DNA from 2 places in the Aminobacter sp. 01T433 genome. Region 2 is predicted to be linked to the other one. Evidence: riboswitches for the same ligand, from Rfam matches in the RefSeq annotation. Region 2 holds a riboswitch; the other holds the start of a gene.

Region 1 (5,439 bases), on a different contig from region 2:
CAGCGACGGCCGTGTCGGCTGGGGCGAAGCGCCGGCGCTCAAGGATTGGGGTGGCGAGTTCGGCCGCTATTTCGGTGAGTCCGCGCTGATCACCCGTGCCGTCATCGAGACCTATCTGGCGCCTGCCGTCATCGGCGTCGAACTCGGCAACTTCGCCGAATTGCATGCCCGTATGGATGCCATCATCCGCGGCTATCCCTATTCCAAAGCGGCGGTCGAATTTGCTGCCTACGATCTTGCCGGACGCTGGCTCGATGTGCCTGTCCATACGCTGCTCGGCGGCAAGGCGCGCGACAAGGTCGGCATCACGCATTCGATCGGCTTGATCTCGATCGAAGAGGCAAAGGTCGAGGCGGCCAAGCTCGCCGAGGAAGGCATCAAGACGATCAAGGTCAAGATCGGCGTCGACCCGGCGCGCGACGTCAAGATGGTCGCTGCCGTCCGCGAAGCGGCTGGCGAGGCAATGGAAATCTGCGTCGACGCTAACGAAGGCTACAAGACGCCGGGCGAGGCGGTGCAGACCATTCGCCAGATGGAAAAGTACCGGCTCAAATATGTCGAGCAGCCGGTGATGGGCATTGAGCGCATCACTGAGGTCGCGCGCCGCATCGATGCGCCCGTCATGGCCGATGAATCGGCCTGGAACGCCCATGACGCCATCCAGATCACCGCCGCCGGCAAGGTGCAGATCGTGTCGATCTACACCACCAAGGCTGGTGGCCTCTACAAAGCGATGGAGGTCGGCGCCGTGTGCCGCGCCGCCGGCATCATCTGCAACGTCAACGGCTCGATTGAGACCGGCATCGGCAATCTTGCCAATGTCCAGGTCGCTGCTGCTTCGCCGGCGGTGACGCTGTCCTGCGTCATTCCGATCTCGACGCCGGCGGAGGCGCAGCACGGCCAGGTCGGCGGCATCTACTACACGGACGACCTGCTGGTTGAGCCAATGCGCTTCTCCGATGGCGCGATTGCGGTTCCGACTGGGCCCGGAATGGGCATTGATGTCGACATGAGGAAGATCGAAAAATACCGCGTCCGCGATTGAGCGTGACACCAGGATTTCAGGGGAGAACTTAAAGAAATGCGGGCAGAAATCGTCGCAAAGCAGGTCAAGGCAATGGCTGAGCATGGGCTTGATGCCATGATCTGCTCGTCGCCTGAGAACTTCGCCTACACCACAGGCTTCGTGGTTCCGTCGCAGGCGCTGATCCGTCACCGCCATGCGATGACGATCGTCACTCGGGACGGCCGCACTGCGATCTTCGGGGTGGACATGGAGGCGTCGACCATCAAGCGGAACCAGCCCAGCGTGCCGACGCGCATCTGGGCGGAGTTCTCCGACGATCCGATGCTGGTGCTGGCCGACCAGTTGTCCGACCTCGGCCTGGCGAAGGCGCGCATCGGCCTTGAGATGGATTATCTGCCGGCTGGCGATTTCGCCCGCCTGATCGCAGCGATGCCGGGCGCGCGCTTCGAGCATGCCGAACCGATCCTGGCGCGGCTGCGCCAGATCAAGACGGCTGAGGAAGTGGCCCTTCTGCGCAGGTTGTCGCGCATCGCCGACCAGGCGATCACCGACACGCTGGCCGTTGTCGATGCCGGCAACTCCGAAATGGATATCGCTGGGCACCTGACACGCAACGTCTATTCGCTGGGTGCTGACCACTTCAAGCTTTTGATCGTCGCCACCGGCGAGCGCAGCGTGCTGCCCAATGTCGGGCCGTCCGAGCGTGTGTTGAAGCGCGGTGACGTCTGCCGCGTCGAAATATTCTCGGTGATCAATGGCTACCAGGCAGGTGTGTGCCGCACGGCAATCGTCGGCGAGGCGCCGCCGATGGCCGATAAGATCTGGGCGCATCTGGTCGAGTGCAAATACGAGATCATGGAGAAGGTGAAGCCGGGCGCCAGCTGCCGCGCGATCTACGACGACTTTATCGCCAAGCTCGCCAAGCTCAATTTGCCGCCGATTTCGTTCGTCGGCCACGGCATCGGTCTGCACCTGCACGAAGATCCATATCTCGGCCTGACGCCTGTGCTGGGCAAGCCGGGCAGCGACGCGCCGCTGGAGGAGAACATGGTGCTCGGCTTCGAACCGCTCTGCTACGACACCGGCTACGGCTACGGCATGCAGAACAAGGACATGCTGCTGGTGACGTCGAACGGTTCGGAATTGCTTTCCGACTATGCCGACACCGACAAGCTGATCCTGTGCGGCACCGCCAAGCATGGTGGCAAGGTCAAGGCCGTCGCCTGAGCGAACCTGGCTTGTGAATTGGCAGCCGGAGTGCTTTGTGGCCCGGCTGCCAAGCGAGATATCGCCCGCCGTCACGGACCGGCGGGGCGAGATTGAGGGTCCGTGACTGAAGTATGGGGTGGAGACACATGCGCACGCTGATCGAGAATTTGAATTTTGCCTTTACGGTCGACAAGGACGACACGGTGCTGCGCAACGCAAGCATGGTCGTGGAAAACGACCGCATCGCCGACATTGGCCCGGCGGATGAAGTGGCGGCGCGCCACAAGGGCAAAAGCTTCGACAAGGTCATCGACGGCGCGATGCTGGGCCTCTGCCCAGGTTTTGTCGACAGCCACGTGCATCTGTCCGAGACGCTATCGCGCGCGGTCTTCCCTGACAATCTCAACACCCGCGCCTGGGTGTTTCATTGGGCAAAGCCGTTCTACGCTCACATCACTGAAGAGGATGAACATTGGGGCGCGCTGCTCGGTATCACCGAGATGCTGCGGTGCGGCACCACATGCTTCCTCGATATGGGCTCGCAATATGATCCCGGCGTCGTCATCCGCGCCATGGAAAAGACCGGCATACGCGGCATCACCGGCCGCCACGCCGCCGACAATCGTCCGGCCGAGCTGCCGCGCGGCTGGACCGAGGAGATGGCCGAACATCACTTCTTCCCCGACGCCAAGTCGGCGCTGAAGGTGCTGGAGGAAAACGTCCTCCGCTACAACAACACGCTCGACGGCCGCGCCCGCTGCTGGGTCAACATCGAGGGTAAGGAACCCTGCAGCCTCGAACTGCATGTCGGAGCGGTAAAGCTCGCCGAAAAACTAGGCGTCGGCACCACCTACCATCTCGCCACCTCGATCGAGGAAGCCAAGGTCTGCGAAAGCAAGTATGGCTGCTGGCCGATCACCCGCATCGACCGCGCCGGCGGCATCGGCAAGAACCTTGTCATCGCCCATGGAGCTGCCGTGTCGGATGAGGAGGTCAAGCTGCTGGCCGAGCGGGGCGCAAGCGTGGCCTTTTGCCCATGCTCGTCGTTCAAGCTAGGTAAGGGTGCGACCGCAATTGGCAAATACCCCGAGATGGTCAAGGCAGGCGTCAAGGTTGGGCTAGGCACCGACGGTGTGTCGGCTGCCGGCAACATGAACCTGATGCGGCAGATGCTCGTCGTCGCCGGCATGTTCAAGGACGCCCGCATGCAGCCCGACATCTTCACTGCAAAGCAGGCGCTTCGTGCCGCGACCATCGAAGGCGCACGCGCCTTGATGTGGGACGACGAGATCGGCTCGCTGGAGATCGGCAAGAAGGCCGACTTCATCCTGTTCGACCTCGACCATGTCGAATGGACGCCGTTCTACGATCCGCTGCAGGCGCTGGTATTTTCGGCTTCTACCGCCTCGATCACCCAGACCTGGGTCGATGGCAAGGTGCTTTATGCCGACGGCAAGGTGCAGGGCGTCGACGAGCCAGGCATCCGCCGCAAGGCCCGCGAACTGGCGGCTGCTGCAGTGGTGCGCGCTGGCCTGCACGAACATGGCGTCGAGACGACCACGACGCTTTACGACGAAGGTAACTGACACCCCCGGCTTCCGTTGCGGAAGTGCCGGACGACCTGTAGAAGACATGCGTTCGCAGGCTGCATGGGAGAGATCGGCCGAACCCGAGGGTCCGGCCGGCGCCGACGGAGCAACCCCCCAGGAAACTCTCAGGCAAAAGTGACCATGCAGCTGAACGATCTGGAGAGAGGCACTGCGAGTGCCCACCGAAGGGGAAAGCCGCGCCGGCAAGGCTGTCGCGGTTAAGCTCTCAGGTACAGCGACAGATTGGGGAAAAACCGCGGGTTTCGGCCCGCTCCCAACTTCAATCGCGGAGAGTGAAATGCCCCAAATTGCCGTCATTGGCGCCGGTATCACCGGCGTCACCACCGCCTATGCGCTCCTGGAACGCGGCTATTCCGTCACCATCATCGACCGTCAGCGCTATGCAGGTATGGAAACGTCGTTTGCAAATGGCGGCCAGCTTTCGGCGAGCAACGCCGAGGTGTGGAACCACTGGTCGACTTTGCTCAAGGGCATCAAGTGGATGCTGCGCAGCGACGCGCCGCTTCTGATGAACCCGAAGCCGAGCTGGCACAAATATGCCTGGCTCGCCGAGTTCGTCTCCAACATCGCGAATTACCGTGACAATACGGTGGAGACGACGCGACTGGCGATTTCGGCACGCAAACACCTGTTTGCAATTGCCGAGCGCGAGAACATTGACTTCGACCATGTCCGGCGCGGCATCCTGCATTTCTACTGGGACAGATCGAGCTTCCAGCACGCGCTCAAGGTCAACTCGATGCTGGTCGAGGGCGGTCTCGACCGCCGGCCAGTGACAGCTGCGGAAGTGAAGTCGATCGAGCCGACCTTGCACGGCGATTTTCACGGCGGCTTCTACACACCTTCGGATTCGACCGGCGACATTCACAAATTCACCTATGGTCTAGCCAAGGCCTGCGAGCGGCGCGGCGCGCGTTTTGTCTTCGACGCTACCGTCAATCGCATCGCCCGCGATGGCGTTTTCTGCATCGGATACACCGCGGGCGTACTTGATGGCCAGCCCGTTGACAGGGTCGTCGAGGCTGACGGCATTGTCGTTTGCGCCGGCTCCGCCAGCCGTCATTTCGCAGCGATGCTCGGCGACCGCGTCAACGTCTATCCGGTCAAGGGCTACTCGATCACCGTGCATCTCGACGATGAGCGCAGCCAGACTGCTGCGCCCTGGGTCAGCCTGCTCGACGACCGCGCCAAGATCGTCACCAGCCGTCTTGGCGAGGGGCGCTTTCGTGTCGCCGGTACTGCCGAGTTCAATGGTATGAACCGCGACATCCGCGACGATCGCGTCAAGCCGCTGGTCGACTGGACGCGGATGCTGTTCCCCGAAGTCGATACCAATCGCGTCGTGCCATGGGCCGGCCTCAGGCCGATGATGCCCAACATGATGCCAAGGGTCGGTAAAGGCCGGCAGCCGGGTGTTTTCTACAACACCGGCCATGGCCATCTCGGCTGGACGCTGTCCGCCGTCACCGCCCAGATGGTCGCCGAAACCATTGCCGGCGAGTTCCGCACCGACGCTGCGATCGCGGCCTGATTCCGGGAAGTTTGAACGATGAACATGTTAAGCCGGATTGCTGGCGCTGTTTCCCTTCATGG
Region 2 (5,439 bases):
AAGGCTGTAATGGCCCATTCGGTCCTGTCGTTCTTCTTCAACACCATCATCGTGGCTGCCGCGGTCAATCTCGTGGTTTCACTGGCCAGTTGACCGGCTCACGCGAATATCATCGCAACGGCGAAACAAAAGCCAATCTCCAAGCGTAATCACTTCCGAAGGGGCGTAAAATGACGTCCCGCGATGGCTGAGGCCACGGGAGATCAGGTGCGATGGAAAGCCAGGCACGCACAGCGCAGCAGGCGGATGAGCAGCCCGCGCCGATCGCCGATGGCGAACTCGTCTACCGGCAAACGCGCTGGACACGCGTCACCCACTGGGTCTGGGCGCTATCGTTGTTTTTCCTGCTGTTGAGCGGCCTGCAGATCTTCAATGCGCACCCCGCACTCTATATCGGCAAGCAGTCCGGCTTCGCTTTCAGCAACGATGTGCTGACCATCTCCGCGGAAGATACCGCAACTGGACCAGTTGGTTACACGACAGTTCTTGGACATCGGTTCAACACGACGGGCGTGCTTGGTCTCTCCGGTCCGGCCGACAATCCGAGCGGCCGCGCCTTTCCAGCGTGGGCTACCATCCCGTCCGGCCAGGACCTGGCTACGGGTCGAGTAGTGCATTTCTTCTTCGCCTGGCTTTTGTCCGCAACGTTGCTCGTCTGGTTCATTGCCAGCCTGTTCAACGGTCATCTGCGCCGCGATCTCGCGCCTGGCGTCGATGACCTGCGCCGGCTGCCCAAGGACATCTCCGACCACGCAAGGCTGAAATTCCATCACAGCCGCGACTACAACACCCTGCAGAAGCTCGCCTATGGCGGCGTGTTGTTCGTGCTGCTGCCACTGATGATCCTGACCGGGCTCGCCATGTCGCCGAGCATGAACGCCGCGATCCCGTTCCTCACTGACCTGTTCGGTGGACGGCAGACAGCACGCACCATCCATTTCATCACCATGCTGCTGATCGTCGGCTTCTTCATCGTTCACATGCTGATGATCCTCGCCGCCGGTCCGATTAACGAACTGCGCTCGATCGTCACCGGCTGGTATCGTACCGATCCGGCTGAAAACGACCGCCCCAAAGGGAGCGAATGAGATGCCCAAATTGGACATGCCAAAGTTCCAGCTTACCCGCAGGCGCTTCCTCACCGCAGCCACGCTCGGGGCATCGACCGTTGCGCTGTCTGGCTGCGATGCCTTCGACTTCCTGCAGGACCGCGACAGCGGCGTGCGCAACTTCCTCACGGGTGCCAACGATCTGACCTACCAAGCTCAAAGACTGATCGCCGGCCGCAACTCCCTGGCGCAGGAATTCACCGAGGCAGACATCCGCCAGCCGCAGCGGCCGAACGGCATCACCGCGCCTAACGACGGCGTCTATTTGGGGCTCCAGTCCAACGATTTCTCCGATTGGCGGCTAGAGGTCATTGGCTTAGTCGAAAAGCCGCTGTCACTGTCGCGGCAACAACTGATGGACATGCCCTCGCGCACCCAGATCACCCGCCATGACTGTGTCGAAGGCTGGAGCTGCATCGCCAAATGGACCGGCGTGCCGATGGCGCTGGTGCTCGACCAGGCGGTGGTCAAGCCTGAGGCGCGCTATGTCGTTTTCCATTGCCTCGATACGATCGAGCAAAGCCTGTCGGGCGACATCAAATATTACGGCTCGATCGACCTGATCGACGCGCGCCATCCGCAAACGATCCTCGCCTATGGCATGAATGGTGGGCCGCTGCCGGTGGAAAACGGGGCGCCGCTGCGCGTGCGGGTCGAGCGCCAGCTCGGCTACAAGATGCCGAAATACCTCCACAAGATCGAACTGGTCGACAGCTTTGGGCCCATGGGCCTCGGCAAGGGGGGCTATTGGGAAGACCGCGGCTACGACTGGTATGGCGGCATATGACGGCGATCGTCCGATCGTGGGGTCCTCGCCGCCACTACCCGGAAGTATTGGATAGGACTATCCTCCCGGTGAATAAGCACTGCGCGTCTAGGTGACAAAGCGTCGTGCTTGGGATATTGACGACTCGTCGAGGGCCTTTGCGGGCTCTACCTGTTTGCGGGAGAGAACAGCGGAAGCTGTCGCCGAAGGGGAAATCGCCCGAAATCTCTCAGGCAAAAGAACCGTAGACGGGAAAGACACTCTGGAAAGTCGGGACTTTGATCCCGCGCCGAAGGTGTAAGCGCTGCCGACAGAGTTCCGGAGCGCGAGTCTCTCAGGCTTCAGACAGAGGGGCACGGAATGGCCGCCGCAGCGGCTGGACACGTGCGACTCTGGAGAAGACATGACGGGCGACAACACCAACGAACTACCCCTTGCAGACCTGCATTCCGCCGCTGGTGCGCGCTTTGGCGCCTTCGCCGGCTGGAACATGCCGCTGACTTACCCTGCCGGCGTGATGAAGGAACACCTTCACACGCGTGAACATGTCGGCCTGTTCGATATCTCCCACATGAAGCTGTTCGTGGTCAGCGGCCCAGGTGCTGCCGACCTGCTCAACCGGGCCTGCCCGCTTGATGCCAAGGCACTTGAATTCAAGCAGTCGAAATACACCTTCTTCCTCACCGAGAGCGCGGGCGTCATCGACGACCTGATCATCACCAGGCTCGGCGACGAGCGTTTCATGGTGGTGGCCAACGCTGGCAATGCCGCAACCGACGAAGCGCATCTGCGCGCTCTGGCCAAGGATTTCAACGCCAAGGTCGAGCCGCTTGACCGCGTCTTCATCGCCATTCAGGGCCCGGAAGCAGCTACGGTGCTCGGACAAGCCGGCATCGACACCGACGACCTGTTTTTCATGCAGGGCTTCGAGCCCCGCGCCAACTGGTTCATGAGCCGTTCGGGCTACACCGGCGAGGACGGTTTCGAGATCGGCCTGCCGGAAGCCGACGCCCGCGAACTGCTGGGCAAACTGCTCGGCGACGAGCGCGTCATGTGGATCGGCCTTGCCGCCCGCGACAGCCTGCGCCTTGAAGCTGGCCTGTGCCTGCACGGCAACGACATCACACCCGATACCGACCCGGCAAGTGCCGGCCTGATGTGGGCGATACCCAAGGACCTGCGCGCTGACGGCAAGTTCATCGGCGCTGCGGCTCTGGCCAAAATCCTCGCTGAAGGCGCCAAGGAAAAGCGCGTTGGCTTGAAGCCCGAGGGCCGCCAGCCGGTCCGTTCAGGTGCTGAACTCTTTGACGCCGACGGCAATCCGATCGGCCGCGTCACGTCAGGCGGCTTTGGCCCATCGGCTGGCTTCCCGGTCGCCATGGGCTACGTCTCAACGCCGCTCGCCAAGGCCGGAACCCGCGTCTTCGCAGACGTGCGCGGCACCAAGGTGCCCGTCGACGTTCATTCTCTTCCCTTCACGCAGCATCGCTATCGCAAAGGATGATTTCCATGACCAAGACCTATTACACCGAAGATCACGAATGGCTGCGCGTCGAGGGCGACATCGCAACGGTCGGCATTACCGACTACGCCCAGGAACAGCTTGGCGACCTCGTTTTCGTCGAACTGCCGGAGACCGGCCGCAAGGTCGCCAAGGGCGACGTCGCGGTTGTCGTTGAATCCGTCAAGGCAGCTTCGGACGTCTATGCGCCGCTCGACGGCGAGATCATCGACGCCAATGCAACGCTCTCTTCAGATCCGGCACTCGTCAATTCGGCAGCCACCGGCGACGGCTGGCTGTGGAAGATGAAGATCGCCAATGCCGGCCAGCTCGAAGGCCTGATGGATGAAGCGGGCTACAAAGCCCATATCGGTTGACAGGATCGCCTGAGATGACCACTGCACCTTACCCCTTTTCGGCTCGTCACATCGGGCCCGGCGCGGCGGATACCCGCGCCATGCTCGCCGCAATCGGCGTGCCTTCGGTGGAAACGCTGATTTCGCAAGCCGTTCCGAAGTCGATCCGGCTCGACCGGCCGCTGGCGCTGCCGGCACCTGCGAGCGAACATGAAGCACTAGCCGAGCTCGGCGAGAAGATGGGCCGCAACAAGGTGCTGAAGAGCTTCATTGGTGCAGGCTATCACGGCGTCAATGTGCCCCCGGTCATCCAGCGCAACCTGTTCGAGAACCCGGCCTGGTACACTGCCTATACGCCTTACCAGGCCGAGATCAGCCAGGGCCGCCTGGAATTGCTGTTCCATTTCCAGACGCTGGTCGCCGAACTGACCGGCCTGCCCGTTGCCTCCGCCTCGCTGCTCGACGAAGCAACCGCGGTCGCCGAAGCTGTCGGCATCGCACTGCGCCATCATCGTGACAAGCGCAGCCGCGTCGCCCTTGCCGGGGCTGCGCATCCGCAGGTCCTCGACGTCGTGCGCACCCGCGCCGAGCCGCTCGGCACCGAGATCGACGGCGAGACCATCGACGACAACACCGCGGCGCTGATCGTTTCCTGGCCCGACACCAACGGTGTCTATGGCGACCACAAGGCGGCGATCGAAAAGGCCAAGGCAGTCGGCGCGATCGTCATCTTCGTCTCCGACCCGCTTAGCCTGACGGTCACCGACACGCCTGCCAGCCTCGGCGCCGACATCGCCACCGGCTCGATGCAGCGTTTTGGCGTGCCGATGGGCTTTGGCGGTCCGCACGCGGCCTATTGTGCCGTATCCGACAAGCTGACCCGTCTGATGCCGGGCCGCCTCGTTGGCCAGTCCGTCGACAGCAAGGGCCGTCCCGGCTACCGCCTCGCACTGCAGACGCGCGAGCAGCACATCCGCCGCGACAAGGCGACGTCGAACATCTGCACCGCCCAGGCGTTGCTTGCCAACATGGCCGCGTCCTTCGCCATCTGGCATGGCCCATCGGGGCTGCAGGCGATTGCCGAACGTATCCATGGCCTGACGAGCCGTCTCGCCGAGGGCCTGAAGGACGCCGGTCTGTCAGTGGTTGGCGACAAGCGTTTCGACACCGTCACCATCAACGCCAAGGGCAAGGCTGAAACCTTTGCCACCGAGGCCGAGAAGACCGGTCGCCTGCTGCGTGTCATCGACGCCGACCATGTTTCGGTTGCGTTCGACGAGACCTCGACGGTTGCCGACCTCGAAGCGATCGCCGCCCTGTTCGGCGCCAAGGTCGCAGCCGAGGCCAAGCGCTCGCTGCCAGGCAAGCCACGCGGCAAGGAGTTCCTGACCCAGCCGGTGTTCCATGAGAACCGCTCGGAAACCGACATGATGCGCTTGCTGCGCAGGCTGGCCGACAAGGATCTGGCGCTCGACCGCGCGATGATTCCGCTCGGCTCCTGCACCATGAAGCTCAATGCGGCTGCCGAGATGATGCCGGTCAGCTGGCCGTCGGTCGCCAACCTGCATCCGTTCGCGCCGACCAGCCATTCGCTCGGCTACCGCGCGATGACCGACGATCTCGAAGCATGGCTTTGCGAGATCACCGGCTTCGACGCTGTCAGCCTGCAGCCGAACGCCGGCAGCCAGGGCGAATATGCCGGCCTTC

The links. A riboswitch is a leader RNA that binds a small molecule or an ion and turns the genes downstream of it on or off. The one in region 2 is predicted to bind glycine.
Region 1: linked by a shared signal. The riboswitch ahead of AC1DLV_RS05245 (D-amino acid dehydrogenase) and the one ahead of gcvT (glycine cleavage system aminomethyltransferase GcvT) in region 2 are both predicted to bind glycine.

Annotation. Positions count from the first base shown of each region.
Region 1 covers NZ_JBFTPR010000002.1:538,131-543,569, forward strand. Annotated here, with positions in the region: gene AC1DLV_RS05230 (mandelate racemase/muconate lactonizing enzyme family protein) at 1-1,045, shown strand, start outside; gene AC1DLV_RS05235 (M24 family metallopeptidase) at 1,082-2,254, shown strand; gene AC1DLV_RS05240 (amidohydrolase family protein) at 2,383-3,822, shown strand; glycine riboswitch at 3,877-3,977, shown strand; gene AC1DLV_RS05245 (D-amino acid dehydrogenase) at 4,124-5,377, shown strand; partial or broken gene AC1DLV_RS05250 (malate synthase G) at 5,396-5,439, shown strand, end outside.
Region 2 covers NZ_JBFTPR010000008.1:163,914-169,352, reverse strand. Annotated here, with positions in the region: gene AC1DLV_RS16465 (DUF1345 domain-containing protein) at 1-93, shown strand, start outside; gene AC1DLV_RS16460 (cytochrome b/b6 domain-containing protein) at 213-1,088, shown strand; gene AC1DLV_RS16455 (molybdopterin-binding protein) at 1,105-1,896, shown strand; glycine riboswitch at 2,044-2,130, shown strand; gene gcvT (glycine cleavage system aminomethyltransferase GcvT) at 2,279-3,379, shown strand; gene gcvH (glycine cleavage system protein GcvH) at 3,385-3,753, shown strand; gene gcvP (aminomethyl-transferring glycine dehydrogenase) at 3,768-5,439, shown strand, end outside.